DNA from 4 places in the Vibrio navarrensis genome. Region 2 is predicted to be linked to each of the others. Evidence: predicted binding sites of a transcription regulator. Region 2 holds the regulator's gene; each other region holds the start of a gene.
What was found. The regulator PurR, encoded in region 2, represses purine synthesis genes. The targets are predictions, from matches to a motif close to TNANGNAAACGTTTNCNTNA.
Positions count from the first base shown of each region.

Region 1 (7,866 bases), 980 kb from region 2:
GCTCGCATTCCCCAAGGCCAGAAAGTGCCATTGCCGCCGCTCGTGTGTTAACTGGGGACACAGCGCCTGCTAGAGGCTGCGCTGTGGTTCGCGTTAGCTAAACGGTCTCTATTTGTTAAACGTAATCTGAATACCCCACTGCTCATTATTGAGCAGTGGTTGGACTCCTAGTGGTTTGTGGTTGGGAGAGATGGACAAGGCAAGGAGCCTTAAATAAAAACTCAACGAGGAAAAACATGTTTACAACGAAAAAAGCACTGCTAACAGCCTCTGTCGCAGTGGCGTTGGCCACACCCGTCCACGCAAGTGGCATCCAAGGTTTCCTAGATGCGTTACGCAACTTTGAATCGGGAATCAATCCAGCGCTTGCGGATTTTTACCTACAAAACCTTGATAATCCCGTCTACACCTATGCGCAGGTAACCAGTCCAGGACGATTGGTTCGCGACTGCTCTACGGGTTCCATGCTCTCGGAGCCAACCACAATCAGTCAGTTTTTTACTAAGCTTGGCGTGGATAGCATCTACAATCCCCTCACTCCAACGGACGCTGAAATGTTCCGTCAAATGCAATATAACTCAATGAACGCGTGGGGATTTATTGGCTATCAACTGGGTGAGGCTGTCTTGATCGACGCGGGTTACTACAGCCCGAAAACAGTCTCGATTGCGGGTAAAGATTACGACAGTTTCTACATGTTTGTGCCGGATTCGACGTGGGTTGGCTGTAAGACCGAGGCACTGGCAGAAATTGAGGGCTCTGGCGGTAACCAGGTTTATGTCACAGACAACAACCGCTGGGAAGGGACGTTCGTTGGCAAAAATGGTGTGAACTCACTGGCGGATTTGCGTTTACCAGAAAAGCAAGAGTTGGTGATGCGCGACGCCATGCATTTTAACGTTAAGGTGATCAGTAAACTTCTTGCCGATGCCAACGTTACTTGGGAGCAAGCGTTAGCGAAAAGCTGGCCCGGTACTGATGCCAATGGCAACCCGATCCAAATCCAAGCGACGATGTCCGGTATCCTTGCGGCCGCGCATTTGCGTGGGGCTTGGGGAACTGCAACACTGTTGACAAAAGATCAAATTACCTGTGATGAACTGGGCACTTGTATCACCACTTATATCCACAAGTTCGGCGGCTTTAACACCATTTTTGACACCCCAGCAAACGATGTGATTGAAGGTTCGCAATACAATGAAGTGCTGTCTGCGGGCTTGGGCAACGATATCGTGATTACGGGTGGGGGTGTTGACCAAGTGCTGCTCAATGAGCAACTGGGCAGCAACACCACAATTTCTGATTTTACCGTCGGTGAAGACAAAATCATCCTGCGAGGATGGCAGGCAACAGACCCTCTGGCTGGCTTGGTTGTCGCATCAGTCGCAGGCGGCACTGAACTGCAGTTCTCAGGGCAAACTGTGCTGCTTTCAGGCGTGAATGCCGCTGAGGTTCAAGCGAATCCAGCTGCGGTGATTGCAAAATCGGATATCTACAGACTGGCATGGAATTCAGGCAAAAAAGTGGTCACTGGTTTTGACCCTCTGGTCGACAAGATTGAAGGCTCTGCTGGTATTGGTTTTAAACATTTGAAAGCGTACGAAACCGCAACGTCAGTGGTGATAGGACCGCAAGCGGAAGATGGCGGCATCTACGCATCCTATGAGTTGGTTGGTTTAACGCTAGCGGACATCAATCCAGAGATGTTTGTTAACGTGACAGGTGGGTACGATCGTCTTGGTTATATTGTTCCACTCAACAGCGTAAGCTGGGGATGGAATGTTCAGATGGTGGTGAACAACTTCTACCCCGCGAAAACGGTGATCACAACAGCAAGTAACGAAGCGATTCCGTTCAATGCGGTTAAACTGACTCAGGTAGGGAGTGATACAGTACTAACCCTGTTAGATCCGTTCGCCCAAGGCAACAAGAAAAGCTTAGTGCTCAAGAACACTCAGTTGTCAGCACTGACGGCAAGCAATTTTGCTGGCTTCACCGGAAGCTTCAATGAAGTGACAACAGATATTCCGGTTGTCTACCAAATCACAGCGTCAGTGAATGGAATGGGTGGGGTGATTTCGCCAGCGCCAGATGCAGGTGGTGTCATCTCAGCACGAGGTGGCGCTGACTTTACAGTGAACTTCGTTGCTGACTCAGGCTATAAGGTCAGCAGCATCATAGTTAACGGTGTGAATCAACCTGTGGCGAGCAGCTTTACATTCCCATCTTTAGCCGCGAATCAAACATTGGTGGTGAGTTTTGAACCAGGTAGTGCATGTCCTGTCAACTGGGTTGCAGGACAAGTGTATGTTGGCGGCGATCAAGCGGTTTATCAAGGAAACATCTACCAAGCAAAATGGTGGACCAACAACGATAGACCCGATCAAGGTGGTCCTTGGCAGTTAGTGGGACCATGTAACTAACGCTATCTTAGTGGAGATATCAAACCCGCCTTGTGCGGGTTTGTTTTATCTCAACCATTCGTGATGAGGAGCGTTGCAACCTCAGGGCGCATAAGCTAAAAAAGTAATAAAGATTAACAATTCTTTGCGCCATCAAACTATGATTGGTGTTACATTTTACTCGGCCGAATTGGGTGGCGATTTTGCAGATAGGTGGACAGACAGATGCAAGAAAATTATAAGATTTTGGTGGTCGATGACGATGCTCGCTTACGGGCGCTCTTAGAGCGTTACCTTTCTGAGCAAGGTTTCCAAGTGCGTAGTGTCGCCAACGGAGAGCAGATGGATCGCCTACTGACGCGCGAAAACTTCCACCTGATGGTGCTGGATCTCATGCTGCCGGGCGAAGATGGCTTGTCGATTTGCCGTCGTCTGCGTAATGCCAACAACATGCTGCCTATTTTAATGCTGACCGCCAAAGGCGACGAAGTAGACCGTATTGTCGGCCTCGAAGTGGGCGCGGATGACTATCTACCGAAACCGTTTAACCCACGTGAGCTCTTGGCTCGCATCAAAGCGGTGCTGCGTCGCCAAATCATCGAACTGCCGGGCGCACCCAGCTCGGAAGAGAAAATCGTCGAATTTGGTGAGTTTCGCTTAAACCTTGGCACGCGAGAGATGTTTCGTGGCGATGAGCCAATGCCGCTCACTTCCGGTGAGTTTGCCGTGCTGAAATCGCTGGTGACCAATGCGCGTGAGCCGATGTCGCGCGATAAACTGATGAACATGGCGCGTGGCCGTGAGTATTCCGCGATGGAGCGTTCCATCGACGTACAAATCTCCCGTTTACGCCGCATGTTAGAAGAAGACCCAAGCAAACCGCGTTACATTCAAACCGTGTGGGGCTTGGGTTATGTGTTTGTCCCTGATGGCAAACAGGCCTAAAGCGCGACATAATTCACTCCACAGTCCCTGGCTTTGCCCAGGGATTGTCGTTTATTGACGTTTCATTTGCCGAGGCTTGTCATGCGAATTCGCAGTTCCTTTACTCAATCGATCCTCATCTTTGTCACTTTGCTGCTGGCCAGCCAAGTTTTCTCCTATTACGCGGTGTTTAACTACGCTTTGTTGCCCAGTTTGCAGCAGTTCAACAAAATTCTCGCCCACGAGCTCAACTTAGTGCTGGATGACAGCGGCGATCTGCACGCCAACGAGCCGCTGCGCCGTCAAGTGCTTGAGCAGCTTGGCGTGACGGTGCACAGAGAAGATAGCGAACAGGCGAAAGAGTTTGACCATGCGATGTCGATTGAGCTGATGAGTGAAGAGATGAGTCAAGAACTCGGTTCGGCAACCGAAGTGCGTCTCTTGCTGGGCAGTGAAAGTTATATTTTGTGGATGAAAATCGAAGCCATGCCCGGGTCGCTGATCCGCATTCCGCTCTCGGAGCTGCAAGAGGAAGATTTTGCGCCGCTGTTTCGCAACAGCTTGATTGTGGCGCTGCTGATTGTCGCGGGTGGCTGGCTGTTTATTCGTTTGCAAAACCGCCCTTTGATTGCGCTGGAAAAAGCCGCCAAAGAGGTGGGTCGTGGGGAAATTCCGCCGCCACTGCCGGAGAAAGGCGCAACGGAAATTCGCGCGGTGACACGGGCTTTCAACCAGATGTCTCGTGGTATTCAAGAGTTGGAAGCGGACCGCGCGCTGTTGATGGCGGGCATCAGCCACGATTTGCGCACGCCACTAACGCGTATTCGACTCGCGACGGAGATGATGTCGCCAGAAGAGAGTTATCTCGCCGAAGGGATCATCAGCGACACCGAAGAGTGCAATGAGATCATCAGTCAGTTTATGGACTATCTAAAACCGGTCAACGCGCAATCTTTCACCCAAGTCGACATCAACACCATCGCCGGCGATGTCGCCAGCGCCGAAGGGGGCTACGAAGTGGCGATCGAAACCGCTTTTCAGCCGACGGTGCGTGATGCGTTTGGCAATCCGATTGCGATTAAGCGTGCGATCAGCAACTTGGTGGTCAACGCGCTGCGCTACGGCAACGGCTGGGTGAAAGTCAGCACCGGCATGACCGCCGACAACAAGCTGGTGTGGATCTGTGTGGAAGATAACGGCCCGGGGATCGACAAATCGCAAGTGGCGAAGTTGTTTCAACCCTTTACTCGCGGCGATACGGCGCGCGGCAGCGAGGGGACGGGGCTTGGACTGGCGATTGTCAAGCGCATTGTCAGCCAGCACCACGGCTCGGTGGTGGTCAATAACCGCAGCGAAGGCGGGCTGAAAGTGCAAATCAGTTTCCCGACGCGTTAAGCGAATTAGCTAATTAACCACAAAACAGGGTTGCCAATGGCAACCCTGTTTTTTACGGTGATTTGGTTACTGCGCTTGGGTCGCGCTTTGTGCTTGCTCGCTCTCTTCGTCGTCGCGCAATTTCTCTGGTAGCAGCAGATTGAGCACAATCGCAGTGATACCGCCAGCCGCGACGCCTGAGGAGAAAATACTCTTAATGAAGTCCGGCATAAATTGCAGGATTTCCGGTTTCTGCGCGATGCCCAAGCCCATCGAGAACGACAGCGCCATGATCAGGATTGCGCGGCGATCAAGGTCGACGCGAGAGATGATGCGCACCCCAGCCGCGGCAATGGTGCCGAACATCACAATGGTCGCGCCGCCGAGAACCGGTTCAGGGATCAACTGCACAAAGCTGGCTACGCCCGGAAACAGCCCCAGCAGCACCAACATGCCGGCAATAAAATAACCCACATAACGGCTGGCTACGCCCGTCAGCAAGATCACGCCGTTGTTTTGGCTAAACGTCGAGTTGGGGAAGCTGTTAAACACCGCCGCCAGCGCCGAGTTAAGGCCATCGGCCAGTACGCCGCCTTTGATGCGCTTCATGTACACTGGGCCTTTGACTGGCTCACCAGAAACTTCCGAGGTGGCGGTGATGTCGCCGATCGCTTCCAGTGCCGTGATAAAGAAAATCAGCACCAGAGGAATGAACAGTGACCAGTCGAAACTCAGGCCAAACTGCATCGGAATGGGCAGGGCAATCAGGTCGGTTTCTGCCTGTTGATGGGTGTTGACCATGCCCATAACGTAGGCCATCAGATAGCCGACAAACATCGCGATCACGATCGATGCAACGCGGATGTAAGGGTTTTTCGCGCGGTTAAGCAGCACAATCAAACCAAGCACGGTGCCGGCCAGCGCCAGTTTGTCTAGGCTACCAAAAGTGCCATCGCTCAGCGCTGCATAGCCGCCGCCCATCGACACCAAACCGACTTGGATCAGAGTTAAACCAATCAGAGTCACCACAATGCCCGAAACCAATGGCGTGATCACGCGGCGTGCGTATTCCAACACGCGTGATAGCAAAATTTCCGCAAAGGAGGCGACTAAAATGGTGCCAAAAATCGCCGCCATCATGGTTTCCACGTTCGCCCCGCCTGCTTTCAAAGAGAGGCCCGCAGCGATGATTGGGCCAAGGAAGTTAAAGCTGGTGCCTTGTACCGAGAGTAAGCCCGAGCCAATTGGGCCAAAGGTGCGGATTTGAATAAAAGAGGAGAGGCCAGAGGCAAACAGCGACATGCTGATGATGGTGTTAGTCTGCTCGGCAGAGACGCCAAGGGCCTGACAAATAATCAGCGACGGCGTGATCACGGCAACGAACATCGCCAGCAAATGTTGCAAGGCGGCGAACAGAGTTTGTGGCAGTGGTGGACGGTCATTGAGTTGATAAACTAAATCGTGTTTACGCGTGTTGTGTGGCGTTGTCATCTTGCTTCCTAATTTTATCAAAAGCTTAGCGCTCGCTGAATGGGAGGCTAAGTGGAACTGATCACGTGCTCTGTGATTGCTGTTACTCAGAAATCAGTTCGGTTTGGAGGTGTGTGAGATCACAAATTTTGAGCGGCATTATAGGGCGATCATTTTAAAAAGCAATCGTTTGCCTCGGTGGTTGGGCAAATACGCAGGCACGCCAAAGCACGATTAGGCTTTGGCGTAAACGTCGCGCTCACCCAGCCAGCGCTCGATGATCGCGGCGGCATTTTGCGGATATTGCTGATGAATAAAGCGGGCGGCGCGTTGCACCTCTGGGATAAGCCGTTGATCGCGCACCAGATCGGCAATTTTAAACTCGGCGATGCCGGTTTGCTTGGTGCCAAGCAGCTCACCGGGGCCGCGAATTTCCAAGTCGCGCTGGGCAATGACAAAGCCATCGTTGCTTTCGCGCAGTACGCCAAGGCGTTTTTGCGCGGTTTTGGACAGCGGCGCGTGATACAGCAACACGCAGTGGCTGGCGACCGAGCCTCGACCAACGCGTCCGCGCAGCTGATGTAGCTGCGCCAAGCCAAGGCGTTCGGGGTTTTCAATGATCATCAGGCTGGCGTTTGGCACGTCCACGCCAACTTCAATGACCGTGGTGGCGACCAGCAGGTTCAGCTCATTGTTTTTAAAAGCGTTCATCACCGCTTGCTTGTCGGCTGGTTTCATCCGTCCATGCACCAAGCCGATTTTCACTTCGGGCAGTTTTCGTTGCAGCTCTTCGGCGGTATCGGCCGCCGCTTGCGCTTCCAGCACTTCCGATTCATCAATTAAAGTACAAACCCAATACGCCTGTTTGCCTTCCTGGAGACAGGCATGGCGAATGCGTTCAACGATGTCGTCGCGCTTGGTATCAGGAATCGCCACGGTTTGGATCGGCGTGCGTCCGGGCGGCAGCTCGTCGATCACCGAGGTTTCCAAATCGGCGTAAGCCGTCATGGCGAGCGTGCGCGGAATCGGGGTCGCGGTCATGATCAACTGGTGCGGATATGCTCCTTGCTTAGCGCCTTTTTCGCGCAGCTCCAAACGCTGGTGAACACCAAAGCGGTGCTGCTCGTCGATGATAACTAAGGCAAGGTGATGAAACGCCACCTGTTCTTGGAACAATGCGTGCGTGCCGACCACCATCTGCGCTTCACCGCTGGCAATGCGCGCCAACTCGCTCTCACGGGCTTTGCCTTTGAGCTTGCCCGCCAGCCAGCCAACTTGGATCCCCATAGCAGCAAACCAGTTGGCAAAGTTGATGGCGTGCTGCTCGGCGAGCAGTTCGGTCGGCGCCATCAGCGCGACTTGGTAGCCGTGCTCGATCGCGCGCACAGCGGCGAGCGCGGCAACTAAGGTTTTGCCGGAGCCGACATCGCCTTGCACTAAGCGCATCATCGGGTGGTTTTTCTCTAAGTCCACCTCAATTTCGCGCACCACCCGCGCTTGTGCCTTAGTCGGTGAAAAAGGCAGTTGCGCTAATAACTGGTTTTTGAGGTTGTCGACTGGGGCGAGCGGCAGAGCGACATCTTGTTGCCCTTTACTACGCACCGCCAGCATCGAGAGATTTTGTGCCAGTAGCTCTTCCATAATGAGGCGAATTTGCGCCGGATGTTTCCCTTGGTCAAACTGCTCTAAGTCGATG
Region 1 covers NZ_CP065217.1:160,117-167,982, forward strand. The annotation lists gene I3X05_RS00730 (glycoside hydrolase family 3 N-terminal domain-containing protein) at 1-101, shown strand, start outside; gene I3X05_RS00735 (carbohydrate-binding protein) at 237-2,423, shown strand; gene ompR (two-component system response regulator OmpR) at 2,628-3,347, shown strand; gene envZ (two-component system sensor histidine kinase EnvZ) at 3,429-4,721, shown strand; gene I3X05_RS00750 (uracil-xanthine permease family protein) at 4,788-6,191, opposite strand; gene recG (ATP-dependent DNA helicase RecG) at 6,405-7,866, opposite strand, start outside.
Region 1: the regulator PurR is predicted to act here: its motif matches at 6,349-6,368, upstream of I3X05_RS00750 (uracil-xanthine permease family protein).

Region 2 (7,866 bases):
CAAGCTTCATCTGCAAACCAAACAGCGTCTCCTCAATAAACTCCAGTTCAGGATCGCCATAAACCAGCTCTTGGATATCCAAAATCTGCGTTTGTAGCTCGTCGCCTGCCGCTTGTAGCGTATCTTGTAACTCTTTGAGTGTATTGGAGGTTTCAGACAGCAGAGACTCACAGTTGTTGATCGCATCACGCCAGTCTTTGTTGAGCAAGTCGGCAATCTGCTGTTTAACCGATTGCTGCTGTTCATCCATCACACGCTGGTTGAGATCGATCTGATCAAAAATCTCACCGACCGAGTACTTGAGCACCCCGTAGACATTTTTCTTCCAATGCCCTGCGGTTCCCCCCTTCTGAGCGGCGTCAATGGCTCTGGCCATTTCACCAGCCACCATAGAGAGCTGAATCGAGAGGCGAAGTTTGGAAAATTCGCGGTGACGGACGTAATAGTCAGTGATGCCTATCGCCAGTGGTGACAAACGATAGATACTGGCTCCCTCGGTCACTTCACTGGTAAATCGGCTAATAAGGCGCTGTTTAACCAGTTCGTTAATTGCGTTGTTGGCTCGAAACGCCGACGCCTCGCCTGTTTCTTCAAATAATCGAGTGACGATAGTAAATGCATCATGCAATTCACCTTCACCCAACTCTTCATCAAACCTTTCGTTACTTAACACCGCGATGGCTATCAAAAATGCCAGACGTTCTGTGGTCAGGTTCAATGAGAAATCGTGCTGCTTAACCCAGCTCACCAATTCATCGATTGGTTGCTCTGCAGCATTGAGAGTTGTCTCACTCATTGTTATTCCTGCTTTTCTTTCTTTTTCGCCCATACATGGATGTATCGGCCTAGCGAGAGGTATGGTTCTTGTCGGCACAATTGCCTTTCCAGTGCCAACACGTCTTCATACTGGTAGTCACCCATATTCTGCCGGTTACCTATGTAGTCGCTAAAACAGCGAATACCGGATTTTCCACCAATCTCAAATCCTGCGTCTTCAATCCACTGATAAACCTGTTGTGGATCCAGACCTTGCTGCGGTTGCAGTTTAAAGCGTTTTCGATGTGGCATGCCTTGTAAAACATGCGGAATATTGCCGCACACCACATTTTTATAAACCAAGCCATGATGGTTATAGAACATGATGGATGCCGCCCCGCCCGGTTTCACTTGCGCAAGCAGTGTCTCTAACGCGCTTTTCGGATCGGCTAACCACTCCATCACCGCGTGAAACAGCAATAAATCTATTGGCTGATCCAAATGTTCAGCGATGGACTGCACCGGAGAATGGATCAGGCGATACTGCGCAAGCAAACCGTTTTTTGCAATATCCTGTTCAGCCAATTGCAGCATTTCAGAAGATAGATCACATAACGCGACCTGATGTCCGAGCTTAGCAAGCTTTTGCGACATTTGCGCTAAGCCACCACCCGCATCGAGAATAGTCAGCGCCTTCTTGTCACCATCGATTGCGGTTAAAACCCGTTCAAGGTCTTCCCAAACAATCACTTGGCGGATCTCTCCTTTATCTGATCCGTAAATATTTTTTGCAAATTTGTGGGCAATATCGTCGAAATTACGGTCTTGGTTCACTGCGGCTTGGGTTATCATATCGAATCGTGCTGCTATTCTGTCATAAGGAAAGCAGGAATAAAGAGGGATTCTCTCTTTTTTACTGTCAAGTGATGTTTTTTCGGACTATTTCTGTATGTTTGAGCTGAAAAAAGCGGTATCGGCGCTTCTCATGCCTTTGCCTGCACTACTCATCATCGGCCTGCTCGGCCTGATGTTGATTATGTTTACCACCAGGCAAAAAACAGGTTGCTTTGTCATTTTATTCTCTTTTATCGGTATTTTTCTGGTTTCATTCCAACCCGTTGCCAGCAAACTTTTAATGCCTTTAGAGCGCCAATACTCGGTTTTTTTACCTGAAGTACAAAGTGTCGATTATGTGATGGTATTGGGTAATGGTCATGTGGTGGACGACCAAATTCCTCCGACCTCTGAACTCAGTCGCACCGCATTGATGCGCCTTGCTGAAGGTATTCGTATTTTGCGCATGTACCCTGGGGCAAAAATGATTTTGTCTGGTTACGCTGGCGGCTCTGAAATTAGTCATGCCCGGATGATGGCAAACGTCGCTTTAGCGCTGGGGGTAGCGAAATCCGATATTATCTTATTGGAAGATGCCAAAGATACTTGGGAAGAAGCGCGTCAGGCTGCCGCTTTTGTTCGGCAGAAGCAGTTGGTGCTGGTTACCTCAGCTAGCCATATGAACCGAGCTTTGAAAGAGTTTAACGATGCAGGCTTAACCCCTTTGCCAGCACCAACCAACTATTTGGCGCAAAAAGAGATCACTCAGGCTTGGGACAAATACGCGCCGAAAGCGCTCTATTTAGAGCAGACCGAACGCTATTGGTATGAAACCTTGGGTCTCATTTGGCAATCTTTGCGCGACTTGTTGACCACCACTCCCAACAACGAAAAAGTCGCCGCGAAAAGTCCTGCTTGAAAATAAAATTCTATCCATAAAAAACGAGCTGTCTGCGCAGCTCGTTTTTTATTGTTCGACATTGAGATCAAGCGCTCTGCTTTGGCGCATTTATGGCTCTTAATCCCCTGCAAACATATAGCCTTCTCCGTGAACCGTGACAAAAATTTGCGGGTTCTTCGGGTCAAACTCCATTTTGGCACGCATGCGGCGAATCAACACATCGATGGTGCGATCATTGGGCGCATCAACGCGATGGCTAATCATGTTTAGAATACGCTCACGGCTTAACACCTGATTTGGGTACGACGAGAGTGCCACCAATAACTCATATTCGGCCTTGGTTAATTTTACCGGTTCGCCATTGCGGCTCAATGCACGACGATGAATGTCAAACGTCCAATCTGCAAAGCGCACAACGTGCTGCTCCTGTTCGTCAGCACGCCCTTTTTGCTTAGCCGTATCGGTTAACGACATCCGCCACAAGAGGTTTTTCACCCGAACTAGCAGCTCTCTTAACTCAAACGGTTTGGTCACGTAATCATCCGCGCCCATCTCCAAACCGACAATTTTGTCTATGCTATCCGTGCGGCCTGTTACTAATATGATGCCGATATCCGATTGGCCACGCAGTTCCCGCGTCAAAAGCAAGCCATCTTCTCCAGTGAGATTAATGTCCAACATCACCAAATCGATGGTTTGGCTGTTCAATACCTCACGCATTTCTACGCCGCTCTCTGCTTCACTGACGGTATATCCTTCATTTTGGAAGTAACCCACCAATTTGGCTCGTGTCACTACATCATCTTCTACGACTAATACGTGATAGCTCATTTACACCACTTTCTGTCATTCTTCTCTACGCCGATTCATTCTATTCATAAACAGTCACATTTCTAGCGTCAGAGCAAAGTTAGCACAATAATCTCGGCTTTTATTGATTCAAGACAAGCTTATTTTTCACCCATTTACAAGCCGACATATAATTAAATAATCCATTAATAATCAGGGTGACCGCTGTTCATTTTTATTGGTTAAACTAATAAGAGAAACCTTGAGGAGCACAAAGAAAATGCAAGAGATCAAAGCCTTCAACGAAAAGCGTGCCGAAATTTACTGGTGGCTTTCAAGCCTTTTCGCCAAAGAGTTGAGCCAAGTGGAACTGGACAAATATCACAGCGCAGAGATTCGCTCATTTCTTTGTGGTTTAGCAGAAAATGACCGTTTGCGGGTTGAAGTGCAGCAACTGGTACAAACGTTGAATAAACTGCTTGAGCGTAAAGATGCTCAACTTGAACTGGCCGCAGACTTTTGCGATCTGTTTCTGAAAAGCGCAAAACATGGCGCTCTACCCTACGCTTCCGTTTACCTCGACCAATCAGGGTTACTCAACGCCGAACCAGCCAGAATGATGGAAAAGCTGATGACAGAGCACGGCGTGAGAGTGAGCGACACTCTCAATGAACCTGCGGATCATCTCGCTATTCAACTGGATTTTTTAGGCCATCTGATTATCCGTTCGAATGAGCTGGAGCAAGAGCGCCATATGGAAGCCGCCTTTGCCAAGCAGCAACAGTTCATTGAAGATATGCTGCTGTCTTGGCTGCCGCAATTTCACCAGCAGTGTCTTCAACACGACCAGTTTGACTTCTACACCAGCGTTGCAAAACTATTAATTGCATTTTGTAAACTGGACAGTGACTATTTACTTGGATAATAATTACAGGCCTATCAATAGAGCAATCACTCGACTGAAGATTAACCAATAAAGTGTGAACACGGATACAATATTCGCGTGCTGAGCTGGTTGCCTGCTGACGTATCTCGATATAAAATTGAGACCGCAAACGATAAAATATGAATTTAATGCAAACCGCTGAAAAACAGCGGTTTTTGTGTTTTTTTAGCTAAGCTGCTGCTTTTCTTGGGTCTCTCCATGTTCAAGACCGATTCGAAGAAAGGTAGCAAGAGCGTTACCCGGCTCAATGTTCCCCGCGGTAACCTTGGACAGGACAAAATTATGGCCACAATTAAAGATGTCGCACGTTTAGCCGGCGTATCAACCACGACAGTTTCACACGTGATCAATAAAACCCGCTTTGTTGCAGAAACAACGCAAGAAAAAGTGATGAAGGCGGTGGATGAACTCAATTACGCGCCTAGCGCCGTCGCACGCAGCTTGAAATGCAATACGACTCGTACTATTGGCATGCTCGTTACTCAGTCAACCAATCTCTTTTTCTCTGAAGTGATTGACGGCGTAGAAAGCTACTGCTACCGCCAAGGCTATACCTTGATTCTATGTAACACTGGTGGCATCTATGAAAAGCAGCGCGACTATATCCGCATGCTGGCTGAAAAACGCGTCGACGGTATCTTGGTGATGTGTTCAGATTTGACCGAAGAGCTGCGTGAAATGCTCGATAGACACGCCGATATTCCAAAAGTAATCATGGACTGGGGCCCGATTAGCTCGCAAGCCGACAAGATCATCGACAACTCAGAAGAAGGTGGCTATCTCGCAACCAAATATCTGATTGATAACGGTCACAGCAAAATTGCCTGCCTGAGCGGTCATTTCGAAAAAGCCGCGTGTCAGGAGCGAATTCTTGGTTTTAAACGCGCAATGGCAGAGGCAAACCTAGCGGTCAATCAAGATTGGATCTTAGAAGGTAACTTTGAATGTGATACAGCCGTATTGGTCGCTGATAAGATCGCCTCTTGGGACGATCGTCCAACGGCCATTTTCTGCTTTAACGACACCATGGCACTTGGCCTAATGAGCCGTTTGCAACAGCTCGGTATCCGTATTCCTGAAGACATGTCGGTGATCGGTTACGACAATATTGAACTGGCCGAGTACTTCTCTCCGCCGCTTACCACCATTCACCAACCAAAACGTCGTGTCGGTAAAAATGCATTTGAAATTCTACTTGAGCGCATTAAAGACAAAGAGCACGATAAACGCATTTTTGAGATGCATCCAGAAATCGTTATTCGCGACACAGTTAAAAAACTGAACTGACATTGTTAAAAAATAGACGCTATTCGGCGTCTATTTTTTTGTGTCAAAACAAAATCATTATTGTGACAAATAACAAGATATTTTCGTACACGAGTTTTGGCTCATTTTCCGCAAACTATTACCTGAACCAAGATCACACTTTTAATTCTAAAATGTGATGTTAGTCCAATAGAAATCGTATCCTTTAGCTGTCACGCACAGGGCAAACCATCTGAAAAGGTGGGACGCAAAGCCTCCGGCCTAAACCAAATGTTGTTTGGTAGGTAGCGGGGTTCCCGATGGCAAAAATGCATTACATTGAGTTGACTCTCTAATGACATCTTGTATGCATTGGTTTGCTAATCTCTCGGACCTGATTTATGGGTGGCGTAATTATAATTACACCGAGATAACACATCATGGATAAACCGATACTCAAAGATTCAATGAAGCTTTTTGAGCAACTTGGTGCGATAAAATCTCGCTCTATGTTTGGCGGATTCGGCCTTTTTGCAGATGAGACCATGTTTGCATTGGTCGTCAAAGATCAGCTTCATATTCGCGCGGATCAAAACACAACCTCATTGTTCGAAAAACAGGGCCTTAAGCCTTATGTTTACAAAAAACGTGGCTTCCCTGTTGTTACCAAATACTACGCGGTAACCGATTCCCTTTGGGATAACAAGACTGCACTGATGAGCGTCGCAAGACAAGCTTTGGACAGCGCCCGAAAAGAGAAAGAGCTTCAAGCCGTTGCCAAACCCGATCGTCTGAAAGATTTGCCAAATCTAAGGCTGGCGACTGAGCGCATGCTGAAAAAAGCAGGTATTGAAACGGTTGAGCAGTTGGAAATGCACGGTTCTGTTGGGGCTTATGAAGCGATCAAAAACACGCACAGTGGAAGTGTTAGCCTTGAGCTGTTGTGGGCGTTAGAAGGCGCTATCAATGGAACTCACTGGAGCGTCATCCCTCAAAAACGCCGAGATGAGTTAGTTAATAAGCTTTCCTCTTAAGCTTGAGTAAGTTTCTGAAAGCCACCTCTGCAACGAAGTGGCTTTTCTTTACTCCGCTTCCTCTTTACTCTGCTTAGTTTTTTTCGCCTTGCCTGAAATTTTTTTGTGCTTTTCCCTGTCTTAGATTAGAGAATTAAACTTGGAAAAATGCGATGAATAGAAAAATGCTTTTTGGCCTTATTTTAGTCAGTGTGATGGCTATTTTGGTCTACCATTTTGCTCCCTACCTCACTTTAGAAAATGCCAAAGCTCAACAGCAGCTCCTTAGCGACTATATCAGCCAACACTGGCTAACGGCCGCAATCAGTTACTTTGTCCTATACGTCGCTCTGACTGCTTTCTCCATCCCCGGCGCCACTGTCGTTACCTTACTCGGTGCTGCCTTGTTCGGGTTTTGGTTTAGTTTACTGCTCGTCTCTTTCGCGAGCACGGTAGGCGCTACATTAGCTTTTTTAAGCAGTCGATATTTGCTCAGAGAGTGGGTGCAAAAGAAATTTGCTGACAAGTTACAAGCCATTAATCAAGGTGTTGGGCGAGATGGATCTTTCTATCTTCTATCACTTCGACTTATCCCTGTGTTTCCTTTTTTTCTGATTAACCTTCTGATGGGGCTAAGTAAAATGACAGCCAGTCGCTTTTACTTAACCAGTCAAGTTGGCATGCTACCCGGCACCGTTGTCTATCTCAACGCGGGGACACAAATCGCCGAGATCGATTCACTCTCTGGGATCGTTTCGCCTGCCGTTTTGCTGTCGTTTCTATTACTCGGGCTTTTTCCTATCGTAGTGAAATGGTTGATGAACAAATATCGCCCTCAGTCTACTGTACAGAGTGAACGGTAAGTCATGCGTGTATTTACTGCCAATTCCCCTGTCGAGGCGCATATCGTCTGTCAACTGTTGCGAAATGAGAATATCAGGTGTGAAGTACACGGAGAGGGGCTATTCGGCTTGAAAGGCGAGCTACCCGCGACCAGCGAGAGTGACCCCTATATTTGGCTACATGAGCCTCAGCAATACCAGGCAGCACTGAAAATCGTGAGTGAGTACTTGCAGAAGCCCTGCGTTGCTACTCATTGGTACTGTTCAAACTGCGGTGAGGAAAATGAGGGCCAATTTGCTCTCTGCTGGTGTTGTGGCGAACATGACACCAGCAGTTAAACATAGATTAAATTTGAATTTGTCTGCGAATAAAATTGATTGAATAGCGATTAAACTCTTCTGGGCGTTCAACGTTGCAAACATGCCCACAATCTCGGATCTCCAACAGTTCACTCTGTTTATGAACCGCAACCATCTCTTTTACTGGTTTGATAAACATGTAATCTTTATCACCCATCAAATAGAGCGTTGGAATTGGCA
Region 2 covers NZ_CP065217.1:1,142,966-1,150,831, reverse strand. The annotation lists gene mukF (chromosome partition protein MukF) at 1-796, opposite strand, end outside; gene cmoM (tRNA uridine 5-oxyacetic acid(34) methyltransferase CmoM) at 799-1,608, opposite strand; gene elyC (envelope biogenesis factor ElyC) at 1,706-2,509, shown strand; gene torR (two-component system response regulator TorR) at 2,609-3,322, opposite strand; gene torD (molecular chaperone TorD) at 3,561-4,205, shown strand; gene purR (HTH-type transcriptional repressor PurR) at 4,509-5,513, shown strand; cyclic di-GMP riboswitch class I at 5,705-5,793, shown strand; gene I3X05_RS05170 (TfoX/Sxy family DNA transformation protein) at 5,912-6,505, shown strand; gene I3X05_RS05165 (TVP38/TMEM64 family protein) at 6,658-7,347, shown strand; gene I3X05_RS05160 (DUF2007 domain-containing protein) at 7,351-7,665, shown strand; gene I3X05_RS05155 (alpha/beta fold hydrolase) at 7,673-7,866, opposite strand, start outside.

Region 3 (7,866 bases), 1.4 Mb from region 2:
CGCGCCACTTGGCTGTCAATTTTGTCGCTTGGCGCTTTGCGCACACGGCCAAATGGCATGATCAACACGCGTAATGCTTTGCCAATCACCTTGTTCGGGAAGTTCGCCAAGAACTCATCGATGGCCACTTCGGCCTGTTTTAAGCTGTCTTGCAGACCCCAATGAACCAGCGCCAGATCTTCGGCTGGGCGACCATCTTGCTCAAAGCGTTTTAGCGTTGCTGAGCTTAAGTAAAGCTGGCTTAGGATATCGCCCAAACGCGCAGACAAGCGCTCACGACGTTTCAGTGAACCACCGAGAACCGCCATCGAGATGTCTGAGAGCAGTGCCATGTTGGCACTGTAACGGTTCAACTGCTGGTAGTAACGCTTGGTCACATCTTTGGTTGGCGCGCTAGAGCCGTAGCCGTCGGTTAAACCAAACCAAATACTGCGAACCAAGTTACTCATGGTAAAGCTCACGTGACCAGCCAGCGCTGCGTCAAACTGCTCAATCGCATCCGATTTCTCCGAATAGGCAGCTTCCATTTCTTGCAGAACATAAGGATGGCAGCGAATCGCCCCTTGACCATAAATGATCATCGAACGAGTCAGAATGTTCGCCCCTTCCACGGTCACTGCAATCGGCGCGCCTTGGTAGCCACGAGCCAAAAAGTTTGATGGGCCTAAGCAGATGCCTTTACCGCCGACGATGTCCATCGCATCAATAATGCTGCGTTGACCACGATGGGTACAGTGGTACTTGACAATGGCCGAGATCACCGATGGTTTCTCACCCAGATCAATACCTGCCACGGTTAAGTTGCTCGCCGCGTCCATCACGTAGGCGTTACCGCCAAGACGTGCCAGTGCTTCTTCAACCCCTTCTAGTTGGCCAATCGGCTGTTTGAACTGACGGCGAATGCGAGAGTAGGCCCCCGTCGCCAGCGCCGCGGATTTGATACCGCCCGTTGAGTTAGATGGCAAGGTGATACCACGGCCAACCGACAGACACTCAACCAGCATACGCCAGCCTTGGCCAGCCATTTTTTGTCCGCCAATGATGAAATCAATTGGCACAAAAATGTCTTTACCGCGGGTAGGGCCATTTTGGAACGGCACGTTCAGTGGGAAGTGGCGATTGCCAATCTCCACGCCTTTGATGTGTGTTGGGATCAAGGCACAGGTAATACCGAGATCTTCTTTGTCGCCTAGCAGGCCCTCTGGGTCGCGCAGCTTAAACGCCAAACCGAGTACCGTCGCCACTGGTGCGAGGGTAATGTAGCGTTTGTTCCAAGTCAGGCGCATACCAAGGACTTCTTTACCTTCCCATTTGCCTTTGCAAACCACGCCATAATCTGGGATTGCGCCCGCGTCTGAGCCCGCTTCTGGACTTGTCAGAGCAAAACAAGGGATCTCTTTACCTTCCGCCAAGCGCGGCAGGTAGTAGTTTTTCTGCTCTTCTGTCCCGTAATGTTGCAGCAGTTCACCCGGGCCAAGCGAGTTTGGTACGCCGACGGTAGAAGAAAGAACTCCGGAAACGCCAGTCAGTTTTTGTAACACCAATGACTGCGCATAAGCGGAAAACTCCAGACCACCGTATTTCTTCTTGATGATCATGGCGAAGAATTTGTGATCTTTCAGGTATTGCCATACTTCCGGTGGTAAATCTGCCAGCTCGTGGGTCACTTGGTAATCGCTGACCATCGCACATACTTCGTTGACAGGGCCGTCAAGAAACGCTTGTTCTTCAGCCGACAGCTTCGGCGCAGGAATGGCGTGTAATTTTTCCCATTCTGGCTTGCCTTTGAACAGCTCAGCTTCCCACCAAACTGTACCGGCATCGAGCGCTTCTTTTTCGGTTTGCGACATAGCAGGCAATACCTGCTTGAACAGCTTCAGTGCCTTAGCACTGATGAGCGATTGACGCAGTGAGGGCACTGCAAGTGCAGCCAAAAGCAGAAAATAGCACAGCCAACCAACCGAACTGGCGTAGTCAGCAAAGGTGAGCGCCAGCATAGTGAGGGTCAGCAGAGTGACGGATTTGGTCAGTGACATACGGTGATAGAGTGTAAAGCCTAGCACCGCGGTCATCGCCAGTATAGAGAGCAAGATGTCCATATGTGTGTTCCTTATCAGACTGTTTGATTTATGGTACGTCTGGGTGTTGGTAAGAGGTCTAACCAGTTGAATCAAGTGTAACCAAATTATTAAAGAAATGTAAAACCAAATTCTGAGCAAAAAGTGATCTTGGTTGAGCTAAAGTGATAAATTTGAGATTTCAATGGTGATTTCGGCATCAGAACGCCTCAAACCGCTTTACAAATCGCCGAAATCTCGCTCTCTGGTGTCGACACAATTTCCTGTTTTTGGGTAAACTCAGCCTATCTACAAGCAAGGTGGCAACTTAGCCTTGCAAACGTGAGCGCATTGCGTGACATGACAACAAAAAAGAGAACATCTTATGTACCAAGATCTGATTAGAAATGAGTTGACGGAAGCGGCTGAAGTTCTGAATAAGTTCCTCAGCGACGAGCATAATCTTGCCCAAATTGAAGCGGCAGCAAAAATGATTGCTGATTCATTCAAACAAGATGGCAAGGTCCTCTCTTGTGGTAATGGTGGTTCCCATTGTGATGCGATGCATTTTGCCGAAGAGTTAACCGGTCGTTACCGTGAAAACCGCCCGGGTTATGCCGGCATTGCTATTTCTGATCCGAGCCACTTGTCTTGTGTCAGCAACGATTTTGGTTACGAATACGTCTTCTCACGTTACGTTGAAGCGGTCGGGCGCCAAGGTGACGTGTTGTTTGGTCTGTCCACTTCAGGCAACTCTGGCAACATTCTTAAAGCGATTGAAGCGGCTAAAGCGAAAGGGATGAAAACCATCGCGCTAACCGGCAAAGATGGCGGCAAAATGGCTGGTCTGGCAGACGTTGAGATCCGTGTCCCACACTTTGGTTACGCCGATCGTATTCAAGAAGTGCATATCAAGATCATCCACATCATCATTCAGTTGATTGAAAAAGAGATTGAATAACAGAGGCTTTGCCTCTTTTTTGCAGGGAGTTGTTTTAGCATGTGCGAATTGCTCGGCATGAGCGCGAATGTCCCCACCGACATCTGTTTCAGTTTTACGGGGTTGATGCAACGGGGCGGGAAAACTGGGCCACATCGCGATGGCTGGGGGATTACCTTTTATGAAGGAAAGGGCTTTCGCACCTTTAAAGATCCCAAACCGAGCTGTGAGTCCAAAATCGCCGAACTGGTGCAAAGTTATCCTATCAAAAGCTGTTCGGTGATCAGCCATATTCGTCAAGCTAACCGTGGCGGTGTTTCGCTGGAAAATACCCACCCATTTACCCGTGAGCTTTGGGGACGTTACTGGACATTTGCCCACAACGGTCAGTTGAGTGACTACCACACGCTCGATTCAGGGCGGCATCGCCCTGTTGGACAAACCGACAGTGAAAAAGCATTTTGTTGGCTGCTCAACCAGTTAGAGCAACGTTATCCTGAAATTCCACAAGATATGGAAAGTGTTTTCACCTATTTGGCCTCATGCTGCGAAGTGCTGAAGGAAAAAGGAGTGTTTAACATGCTGATGAGCGATGGGGAATATGTGATGACCTATTGCACCAATCATCTGTACTGGATCACGCGTCGCGCCCCGTTTGGCAAAGCGGCTTTGCTGGATGAGGACGTGGAGATCAACTTTCAAGAAGAGACCACTCCTAACGATGTCGTTTCGGTGATTGCCACCCAGCCATTGACGTGCAATGAAGCATGGCAACGGATGAAGCCCAGTGAATATGGTCTGTTTCACTTTGGTGAACGGATTATCACCAATGCGCCACAACTTAAGGATGTGCCGTTTGCTGCGCCAAAGCCCAGTTGCCAAGCGCCGACAGAGCCACTGGAATAATCAAGATAAAAAGGTTGCACAAAGCAACCTTTTTTCTTGCTAATGAATCACTTGCACTATTCGTCTGCTGCGTAACCCGATGCGCCAAGCTGCACGCTATCGAGATAGGCCGTCCCATCTTGCATGATCAAGCGTTCGTCAGCCAGCCATTTGACTACCAAAGGGTAAATGTTATGTTCCTGAGTTTGCACGCGTGCGGCGAGCGTCGCGGCATCGTCATCAGAAAACACCGGAACTTTGGCTTGTAAAATGACGGGGCCGCCATCGAGTTCTTCTGTCACAAAGTGCACGCTGGCTCCGTGTTCACACTCACCCGCGTCAATGGCGCGTTGGTGAGTGTGTAATCCGGGGTATTTCGGTAATAACGACGGATGAATATTGATCATTTTGCCTACATAGTGGCGCACAAACTCGCCACTAAGAATTCGCATGTAGCCGGCAAGGACGATGATATCTGGCTGATAAGTGTCGATTTTCTCCATCAACACTTGGTCGAAATCCGCTCGATTAGCAAAAGGTGTCGGATCAACAAAATGGGTCGCCACATCAAATTGCCGCGCGCGTTCAAGGCCGTAAGCCTCTGCTTTGTTAGAAAACACCGCGCGAACTTGGGCGTTAGTGATGGAAGATTGGCAGGCTTCAAGGATCGCCTGAAGGTTGCTACCGCTACCGGAGATAAGTACCACGATATTTTTCATCTGGGTGTCAATGTCCTGGTGAGTCTGTTTATTGCGCTAAAGAGTGGCAGAATACCTAACTCTTTCAGGGTTTTTAGTGGCGTAAATAGCAGAATGAGGACATAAGTCCTCATTCTGTTTGTTTGTCGTTGACTGAAGGATCAGTGAATCTCGACCTGTTCTTCGCCGCTCTCCGCTTTCGCGATCGCGCCGATAACCCAAGCGTTTTCGCCTTCCTCTTGCAGCAGTTTCACTGCGGCTTCTGCTTGCGCTTGTGGTAGAGCGATAATCAGGCCAACGCCACAGTTGAAGGTGCGGTACATTTCATGCGTGTCTACGTTGCCTTTCTCTTGCAGCCATTGGAAGATCACGGGCCATTGCCAGCTCTTGCCATCAATCACCGCTTTGGTACCTTCAGGCAATACGCGCGGAATGTTTTCCCAGAAACCACCGCCAGTGATGTGTGAAATCGCATGAATGTCGTGTTCAGCAATCAGTTTTAGACCTGACTTAATATAGATCTTGGTGGGTTCTAGTAGGTGCTCGCCAATGGTACGTCCAGCCAACTCCTCATTCTTGTCTGCGCCAGACACTTCAAGAATTTTGCGGATAAGAGAGTAGCCGTTTGAGTGTGGGCCGCTTGAACCGACGGCAATCAGTGCATCGCCAACCGCCACTTTGCTGCCATCAATGATCTCTTCTTTTTCGACCACGCCAACGCAGAAACCGGCGACATCATAGTCTTCGCCTTCATACATTCCCGGCATTTCCGCGGTTTCACCACCGATCAAAGCGCAGCCAGCCTGTACGCAACCATCCGCAATGCCAGAAACCACCGCAGCGGCGGTATCAACATCCAGCTTACCTGTCGCGTAGTAATCAAGGAAAAACAAGGGTTCAGCACCTTGCACAATCAGATCGTTGACGCACATCGCTACTAAGTCGATGCCGATGGTGTCGTGTTTGTTCATATCCAGAGCGAGACGCAGTTTGGTTCCTACACCGTCGGTGCCCGACACCAAAACTGGCTGCTTGTATTTAGTTGGCAGTTCGCACAGTGCGCCGAATCCGCCAAGGCCGCCCATGACTTCAGGACGACGTGTGCGCTTAACCGCACCTTTAATACGTTCGACTAGGGCGTTGCCTGCATCGATGTCTACACCAGCATCTTTATAGCTCAGAGAAGAGTTATTACCACTCACGGGGAAGTCCTCGTTTTAAGTTGGATATGAAAACGGCGCTATTCTACCAGTGCTCGAATATAAAGAGCAAACGTTTGCGCGAGTTTTTTTCTTGCGCTTTGTGACGAGAAATTCGTGACGAAATCGTTTATAATCGGCCAGTTTGTTTAAAATTTATCTATATTGCCGGAGATAGACATGAAAGTTGTTGAAGTAAAACATCCTCTTGTAAAACATAAGATTGGTTTGATGAGAGAAGGTGATATCAGCACTAAGCGTTTTCGCGAATTGGCAACGGAAGTTGGCAGTCTTTTAACCTACGAAGCCACTTCCGATTTTGAAACGGAAAAAGTGACTATTGAAGGTTGGAATGGCCCAGTTGCTGTCGATCAAATCAAGGGTAAAAAAGTCACGGTTGTGCCAATTTTACGTGCGGGTTTGGGAATGATGGATGGCGTTTTGGAGCACATGCCAAGCGCACGTATCAGTGTTGTGGGTATCTACCGCGATGAAGAGACACTTGAGCCAATCCCCTATTTCAACAAGCTTGCTTCTAACATGGAAGAGCGTATCGCGTTGGTGGTCGATCCTATGTTGGCGACTGGCGGCTCGATGATCGCAACCATCGACCTTTTGAAAGAGAAAGGGTGTCAGCAAATTAAAGTGCTGGTTCTTGTCGCGGCTCCTGAAGGGATCGCCGCGCTGGAAAAAGCGCATCCAGATGTTGAACTGTATTGTGCGGCAATCGACGAAAAACTGAATGACAAAGGCTACATTGTCCCAGGTCTGGGTGATGCGGGTGACAAAATCTTTGGTACCAAGTAAGCCAAAGTAAAACTCGATTGCAAATAAAAACGCCTGGCAGCAATGTCAGGCGTTTTTATTATCTGAGATGAAAGAAAAGCTTAGCCTTTCACTTCGACCTCTTCTTCCATTTGTGCGTTATCCACCACGTGATTCTCGCCCAGGTCTTGTGGCAGGATCAGGTTGAGTGCGATGGCGACGATGCCGCAGAGGCTAACACCTTGTAGGCTGAACTCACCAATACCAAAGGCCATGCCTCCAATACCGAACACCAGTGTGACGGCAACAATCACTAGGTTGCGTGATTTGTGCAGGTCAACGTGGTTTTTGATCAGCGTATTGAGACCGACAGTCGCAATTGAGCCAAACAGCAAGATCATAATGCCGCCCATCACCGGCACTGGAATGGTCAGCAGGAGCGCACCGAGTTTACCAACCAGAGCGAGAACGATGGCGGTGATTGCAGCCCAAGTCATGATGACCGGATTGAACGCTTTGGTCAGCATAACGGCGCCAGTCACTTCACTGTAGGTGGTATTTGGCGGCGCACCGACCATAGAAGCGGCGATGGTCGCAATTCCATCACCGGCAATCGTGCGGTGTAGACCGGGTTTTTTCAGATAATTTTTGCCTGTCACGTTGGAAATCGCCAACATATCGCCGACATGTTCTACGGCGGGAGCGATAGCCACTGGGATCATGAACAGAATCGCGTTGATATTGAACTCTGGCGCTGTGAAGTTTGGCATAGCGAGCCACGCCGCTTGAGCGACGGGAGTGAAATCAACCACGCCAAAACCTAGGCTGACCGCGTAGCCTGCGGCGATGCCACCACAAATAGGCAGAAGTTTCAGGAAGCCTTTGGCAAACACGCTCATGGCGATGGTCACCAGCAGAGAAATGGAAGAGATCCACAGCGCGGCATTGCCATCGACCAGTTGTACTGCACCATCGCCGGTTTTACCGAGTGCCATATTAACGGCAACAGGCGCTAGGCCGAGACCGATAACAATGATCACCGGACCCACCACCACAGGTGGCAGCAGTTTGTGAATGAACGCCACGCCACGAATCTTGATGAAAGCGCCAAGAATGATGTAAACAAACCCTGCTGCCATGAGGCCACCCATGGTTGCCCCGATACCCCAGGTTTGGATACCGAACATGATGGGAGCGATAAAAGCGAAAGAAGAGGCAAGGAAAATAGGCACGCTTTGGCGGGTGATCAGTTGGAATAGTAATGTGCCGACACCAGCACCAAACAGAGCTACGTTTGGGTCAAGTCCGGTCAGCAAAGGCAC
Region 3 covers NZ_CP065217.1:2,571,385-2,579,250, reverse strand. The annotation lists gene fadE (acyl-CoA dehydrogenase FadE) at 1-2,099, opposite strand, end outside; gene lpcA (D-sedoheptulose 7-phosphate isomerase) at 2,443-3,018, shown strand; gene I3X05_RS12285 (class II glutamine amidotransferase) at 3,058-3,903, shown strand; gene purN (phosphoribosylglycinamide formyltransferase) at 3,960-4,601, opposite strand; gene purM (phosphoribosylformylglycinamidine cyclo-ligase) at 4,742-5,782, opposite strand; gene upp (uracil phosphoribosyltransferase) at 5,960-6,586, shown strand; gene I3X05_RS12265 (uracil-xanthine permease family protein) at 6,667-7,866, opposite strand, start outside.
Region 3: the regulator PurR is predicted to act here: its motif matches at 5,845-5,864, upstream of purM (phosphoribosylformylglycinamidine cyclo-ligase).

Region 4 (7,866 bases), 1.0 Mb from region 2:
CCACGCAAACGGTAAGGTGAGATTTTCACAGGAGAGCTCAACATTGACCAGTTGATAGCCTTGGTAACCAATGCTGCTACGCATCACATCGAGGCTGTTGATATGGCTAATGTTGCCCAGCGTTGTCCAAGGTTTGGCCATAATCGACTGCACTTGCTGATCTGAGAGTGTGAGACCATCAACGGTGACATTGACCAGTGACCAGCCTTGCGCGTACTGTTCTGCCTGACCGGATATATGCCCACCACGCCAGAGGAAGGAGAGGCCAAATACCGTGCTCTCTTGCGGGCGATAGTCCATATCGAGCAATGTTTTGTTGAACGCCTCGCCTTGCCAATAGATTTGATCGGCGGAAAGTTGAATCTCGGCATACGGCAGCCATTGTTCTGTCGTCTCCCAGTATGGCTGCTTGAGCTGAACGTTAAGACCGCGCGCGCTGAACTCTTTGTCGGCGTAGTCAAAGTGAGACAAGGCGATTTGCTGGACATGAACCGTATCGCGCAGCCAAGTTTGCGGATTGCTGCTTAGCCCTTGTTGGAGGCTGAGGCCGTCGATCAGCACACTGTCTAACTGCCACTGTCCATCACGGTAAAGTGACGGGTTGAACCAGAGATCGAGTTGTTCGACATAGCTAACATCAGGGTGGTCAAAGGTCAGATTCTTAAACGAAAAATGGTAGGGAAACTGGTAGCGGACTTCTGAAGCGCTGACTCCAGAGTGTAGCCATTGATTGAGTTGATTGAATACCTGACTCGCGTAGCGTGTTTGCAGCGAAAACAAAAGCGCGAGTGGAATAATCGCGACGACCAAAAGCAAGACAGTGATGGTTATGATTATTTTCTTCATCCTAATTGAACAAACTCTCGCTGCTTCCTTGCATGTGTTGCATAAGCTTGTCTTAAATCGGCGCGTGATTCAACTAAAAAGCCCCTCGAATGAGGGGCTTGAGCATGCTTTTTGTTATCCGATCACTTAGTCAAGCTGAGGACCAGCTGAAACGAGGGATTGACCTTCGGCGTTGTCGGTGTATTTAGCAAAGTTATTGATAAAGCGCTGTGCCAGATCTTTGGCTTTGCTTTCCCACTGCAGTGGGTCGACATAGGTATCGCGTGGGTCAAGGATGGTTGGATCGACGCCAGGAAGCGATGTTGGTACTTCAAGATTGAAGATGGGCACGTGCTTGGTTGGCGCTTCTTCAATCGAGCCGTCAAGGATGGCATCAATAATGCCGCGCGTATCTTGAATGGAGATACGTTTGCCACTGCCATTCCAGCCGGTGTTCACTAGGTACGCTTCTGCACCCGCTTCTTCCATGCGTTTGACCAGGACTTCTGCATACTTGGTTGGGTGTAGCGTTAGGAACGCAGCGCCAAAACAGGCAGAGAAGGTTGGCGTTGGCTCGGTAATACCACGCTCAGTGCCCGCCAGTTTGGCGGTGAAACCAGAGAGGAAGTGGTACTTGGTTTGCTCTGGTGTCAGTTTAGACACGGGAGGCAATACTCCAAAGGCATCAGCAGACAGGAAGATCACTTTGTTAGCATGGCCACCTTTAGAAACGGGTTTGACGATGTTATCAATGTGGTAAATCGGGTAAGAAACGCGCGTATTCTCGGTTTTCGAGCCGTCGTCAAAATCGATTGAACCGTCGTTACGTACTGTGACGTTTTCTAGCAGCGCATCGCGACGGATGGCGTTGTAGATGTCTGGCTCTGCTTCTTTCGACAGTTTGATGGTTTTCGCGTAGCAGCCACCTTCGAAGTTAAATACGCCGTCATCATCCCAGCCGTGTTCGTCGTCGCCGATCAACGCACGTTTTGGATCGGTGGATAGGGTCGTTTTACCTGTACCAGATAGGCCGAAGAAGATCGCGACATCGCCATCTTTGCCCATGTTGGCACTACAGTGCATGGATGCGACACCTTTCAACGGCAGGAAGTAGTTCATCATGGCGAACATGCCTTTCTTCATTTCGCCGCCGTACCAAGTACCGCCAATCAGTTGGGTGCGCTCGGTTAGGTTAAACACAGTAAAGTTTTCCGAGTTCAGACCATGCTCTTGCCACTTCTGGTTGGTGCATTTCGCGGCGTTCATCACCACGAAGTCCGGCTCAAAGGTCGCCAACTCTTCTTCGGAAGGGCGGATAAACATGTTCTTCACAAAATGCGCCTGCCAAGCGACTTCGGTGATCACGCGAATGCTTAAGCGCGTGTCAGGGTTAGCACCACAGTAACCATCAATCACGAACACACGCTTGCCAGACAGCTGGTTGGTCACCAGTTCTTTAATGTCGTTCCACACTTCCTGAGTGATTGGTTTGTTGTCGTTCGGAACTGCACTGGATGTCCACCACATGTTTTCTTCCGTCGTTGCGTCTTTCACTATGTATTTATCTTTTGGTGAGCGGCCAGTGAAAACGCCAGTATCGACAGCGACCGCGCCAAGCTCGGTGACTGCGCCTTTTTCGTAGCCTTCGAGATCCGGACGTGTCTCTTCTGCAAACAGCACTTCGTAACTTGGGTTACGTAGAACCTCTTTTACGTTGCGCAGTCCATGTTTGGTTAAATCAATTGTTGCAGCCTTAGTATGTTCCATAACGGTCATAGGTGCTCCTTATAGGATTTTGTAGGGATTTTGTAAGAATCTTTTAATTTTTCTGCTCACCATGCTAACAACGGGTGGGGGAGAAAACAGGGATATAGTTCAAAAATTATCCTTAATTTTCCTGCGGTTTTAGGTGTCCCGTCACATATTGGCCGAGATAGTTTATCGTGCACGCAAACCATTGCGCCAGCGTTAAAGGATTATTAATTAACAAAAAATAAGGGGTTGTTAAATTACGGGAAAGTATTGATTTACTAGGCTTTGATCACAAAAAGGCCAGCTTGCGCTGGCCTTTTGACGGGTAAATTACGTGCTTGATAATCCAAGGAAATTAATGCAGCGTTTTACGCTCAGAAGTGGCGTTGGTGTAGAGCTCAGCCACTTGCGGCTCGTCAAACGAGTAAGTCGTGCCGCAGTAATCACAATGTAAAGAAACGGATCCTTCGGTGGCCAAAATGTCATAAATTTCGGTTTTATCGATGGTGACAATCGCGGCACCGCTGCGCTCACGAGAACAGCCGCAATGGAACTCAACAGGCTGAGGTTCAAACAGGCGGACTTGTTCTTGGTTGTACAAGCGATACAGCAGCTCGTTGGCTTCTAACGTGAATAACTCTTCATTCTTCACTGTGTTTGTTAACTGTTCTAGGTGCTCAAAGTCATCGGCAGAGCCGGTGCCATCTGGCACGACTTGAATCAGCATACCTGCGGCGTGTGCTTGACCTTGATGCTCGCCAGTGCGGATCCACAAGCGGGTTTTAAGTTGCTCTGAGTTGGCAAAATAGCCTTCGATCACTTGAGTGAGGTTGTCGCCGTCGAGACCAACCACACCTTGATAGCGTTCGCCTTTTTTCGGCTCAATGGTGATGACAAGGTAGCCTTTCCCCATCATATCGTGCAGGCTGGCGTCGTCGGCAATCTCACCTTCCCAGCGAGCGACACCACGAACTTTTTGTTCGTTGTCGCCATTGATGACCGCCAAAGAAACCGGACCATCGCCTTGCAATTGAATGGTGATAGAACCTTCAAACTTGAGTGTGGCGGTGAGCAGAGTGGTTGACACCAACAGCTCGCCTAACAGTTTTTGCAGGGCTGCCGGATATTCCTTGCTCGAAATAATACGCTGGTACGCTTCATCCAATTGTACCAACTCGCCACGCACTGAAAGGTCTTCAAATAAGTAGCGGTTCAAAACATTGCTTGCCATTTAGGGATTCCTCGTCGGTTTTTCCGGCGTTGTTACTGCAGTTTAAATTTGATGATGTCACGACGCTGCTTCTTGTCTGGGCGTCGTTCAGGGCTTGGGTTAGCGTTGAGTTTACGCTGCTGTGCCAGTGTTTCGCGCTTCGTCACACTTTCGTCGGTTTCGCGATACAGGTTTTGTGCTTCTGGCGCGCCACGTCGCTGATCTGAGATCTGCTCAATCACCACCACTTTCTCGTCATTTCCTTGGCGTAACTTAATTGTTGCACCAATTTCAACTATTTTGCTTGGTTTTGTGCGCTGACCATTATAGTGGACTTTACCTCCATCGACCATGTTGCGGGCAATGGAACGGGTCTTATAAAATCGTGCAGCCCATAGCCATTTATCTAAGCGAACGGCGTCAAGTTGGGAACTCATAGGAAGTCTTACTCTCTAATCAGTGCTGTGAATGATTGCTGCTTATTGCCCCTTACAATGGTGACATGCAGCGAAAATTTCAAGGGAGTTGGCAAAAACGGAATTTGAAAAGCGTGTCACTATTATGCTGTGATATAGTTCTCCGCTCTTTGTTGACTAGACAATTCCATTACAGTCAAAAACATAGCAGTGAACCTGCTTTTTTTGAGTTAGGTGCTAATGTCAATAGAGAGCGCAGTGAGATCATAGAAGAAAACTGCCTATAACAAGAGCGATCATTGAATCGTAACAAACAAGGAATCAACTCAGTGAAACCATCAGAGCTAAGTGCTGGATTGAGAAGCAGCCCGCTACTGGCTCGCGTCATTGCGAATAACGGCGAGATTCAGCGCCATGTAAGCAAGATCTTAGCTGGCATTTTGATTGCGATGACAGGCTGGACTTTAGGCCAGGTTGTCTGGCTCACGCAGCCACAGAAAAATGAGATTGTCGCTTGGCAAGCCCCTGTGATAGCCGGAGGGCAAAGCAACAATAAACAGGGCCTCTCTCTTGCAGGGCTTCAGGCGATGAATTTGTTTGGTGCTTACAACGAAAACAAAGCCAAACCAGTCGTAAAAGCACCTGTGGTGCAAGATGCACCGAAAACTCGACTCAATTTGGTGTTGGTCGGTGCGGTCGCGAGTAGCAATCCGAGTGCCAGTTTGGCGGTCATCGCCAACCGAGGCCAGCAAGCGACGTACGGTTTGGGTGAAGAAATTGAAGGGACTCGTGCCAAGTTAAAAGCCGTGTTGGTGGATCGGGTGATCATCGATAACGAAGGGCGTGATGAAACCGTGATGCTCGAAGGGCTAGAGTACAAGAAACTCGGTGATAGCACTTCGCCTGCTCCGTCGACCATTGCGAAGAATAACCCGCCCGATACCGACGACCAGTTAGCGCAGATTCGTGAAGAGATCACCGCGGATCCGCAGAAGATTTTCCAATATGTTCGTTTATCCCAAGTGAAGAAAGACGAACAAGTGATCGGTTATCGCGTTAGCCCGGGTAAAAATCCGCAGCTTTTCCAGTCGGTAGGTCTACAAGATGGCGATATTGCCGTGCAGCTGAATGGCAACGATCTGACCGATCCGGCGGCGATGGGCAAAATTTTCGATTCAATTTCAGAGCTGACAGAGCTCAACCTGACGGTTGAGCGTGATGGTCAGCAACATGACATTTACATCCAATTTTAATACTTAGGCGCTAGAGCGTAAGTGGTGGGAGATATACGTGAAACATTGGTTTAGCAAAAGCGCATGGTTGCTGGCAGGGACGCTAGCCTGTACGTCCGGGGCGTGGGCAAGCGAATTCAGTGCGAGCTTTAAAGGCACGGACATTCAGGAATTCATTACGATCGTCGGACGCAATCTGGAGAAAACCATCATTGTTGATCCGTCAGTGCGCGGCAAAATTGATGTCCGCAGCTATGATGTACTGAATGAAGAGCAATACTACAGCTTCTTTCTCAATGTGTTGGAAGTGTACGGTTATGCTGTGGTGGAAATGGAAAACGGCGTACTGAAAGTCGTTAAATCGAAAGACTCAAAAACGTCTGCTATTCCGGTGGTGGGTGACGATACCGTGAAAGGCGACAACGTCATCACTCGCGTCGTTGCGGTGCGCAATGTATCGGTACGTGAACTCTCTCCATTGCTGCGCCAATTGATCGACAACGCCGGCGCGGGTAACGTGGTGCACTACGACCCAGCCAATATCATTTTGATCACTGGCCGTGCGGCGGTGGTGAATCGCCTTGCGGAAATCATCAAACGTGTCGACCAGGCTGGTGATACCGAAGTGGAAGTGATTGAACTGAAAAACGCGTCTGCCTCGGAAATGGTGCGCATAGTCGATGCACTGAACAAATCTCAAGACGCCAAAAATACCCCAGCCAATTTACTGCCTAAATTAGTGGCAGATGAACGCACCAACGCCATCTTGATCTCTGGCGACCCGAAAGTGCGTGAGCGCCTGAAAAACCTGATTGAGAAGTTGGATGTCGAGATGGCAACCAAAGGTAACAACCGCGTGGTGTATCTCAAATACGCCAAAGCAGAAGACTTGGTCGATGTGCTCAAAGGCGTGTCCGATAATCTGCAAGCGGAGAAGAGCTCAGGTCAGAAAACGGCGGGTTCGCAACGTAACGATGTGGTGATTGCGGCTCACCAAGGCACCAACTCGCTGGTGCTGACTGCGCCGCCCGATATCATGATTGCGCTGCAAGAAGTGATTTCTCAATTGGATATTCGTCGTGCGCAAGTGTTGATCGAAGCCTTAATTGTTGAAATGGCTGAAGGCGATGGCATCAACCTTGGCGTACAGTGGGGCTCACTGGAAAGTGGCGCCGTAATTCAGTATGGCAACAGTGGTGCGCAAATTGGCAAGGTGATGATTGGCCTTGAAGAAGCCAAAGAGCAAACAAGAACGGAATACTATAACGACTCCAACGGCAATCGTGTTCCTTATGAAGTGAAAGAGTCCGGTGATTACTCCACCCTAGCCTCTGCCTTATCAGGCGTAAATGGTGCTGCGATGAGCTTGGTGATGGGTGACTGGACTGCCTTAATCAGCGCCGTGGCCAGTAACTCCAACTCAAACATTCTTTCGTCGCCTAGCATTACCGTGATGGACAACGGCGAAGCGTCGTTTATCGTTGGTGAAGAAGTGCCGGTCTTAACCGGTTCATCGGCCAGCTCGAACAACGACAATCCATTCCAGACGGTAGAGCGTAAAGAGGTCGGTATTAAGCTGAAAGTGGTGCCGCAAATCAACGAAGGTGACTCGGTACAACTGAATATTGAGCAGGAAGTGTCGAACGTGCTTGGTGCGAATGGTGCGGTCGACGTGCGCTTTGCCAAACGTCAGCTAAATACCTCCGTCATTGTTCAAGACGGGCAGATGTTGGTGCTCGGCGGTTTGATTGACGAGCGCGCGTTGGAAAGCGAATCGAAAGTGCCGTTGCTCGGCGACATTCCGATTTTGGGGCACTTGTTTAAATCGACCAGTACTCAGGTTGAGAAAAAGAACCTGATGGTGTTTATCAAGCCGACCATTATTCGCGATGGTATGACCGCCGATGGCATCACCCAGCGTAAATACAACTACATTCGTGCTGAGCAGCTATACAAAGCCGATCAAGGTTTGAAGCTCATGGGCGATGGCAACATCCCAGTTCTGCCAAAATATGGTGAAGATAAGCGCCATCCTGTGGAAATTCAGGCCTTTATCGAACAAATGGAAAGCAACTGATGGTAGACATGCTGGACACGGCAGCGGTGTTTCGCCGCTTGCCTTTTAGCTTCGCTAACCGTTTTAAGGTGGTCCTTGAGGTGGTTCATCCAGAGCGTCCGATGATGCTCTACTATGTTGAACCGCTCAATGCCTCAGCGCTGATTGAAGTGCGTCGAGTGTTGAAGCAGACGTTTATTCCGCAGGCGCTAAGCGCGGAAGAATTTGAGAAAAAACTCACCCTAGCCTATCAGCGCGACTCGTCGGAAGCGCGACAACTGATGGAAGACATCGGCTCAGATGACGATTTCTTCTCGCTGGCGGAAGAGTTACCGCAAGGGGAAGATCTCCTTGAGTCGGAGGACGATGCGCCAA
Region 4 covers NZ_CP065217.1:130,357-138,222, forward strand. The annotation lists gene I3X05_RS00590 (AsmA family protein) at 1-846, opposite strand, end outside; gene pckA (phosphoenolpyruvate carboxykinase (ATP)) at 973-2,601, opposite strand; gene hslO (Hsp33 family molecular chaperone HslO) at 2,933-3,808, opposite strand; gene hslR (ribosome-associated heat shock protein Hsp15) at 3,841-4,224, opposite strand; gene gspC (type II secretion system protein GspC) at 4,533-5,456, shown strand; gene gspD (type II secretion system secretin GspD) at 5,494-7,512, shown strand; gene gspE (type II secretion system ATPase GspE) at 7,512-7,866, shown strand, end outside.
Region 4: the regulator PurR is predicted to act here: its motif matches at 2,771-2,790, upstream of pckA (phosphoenolpyruvate carboxykinase (ATP)).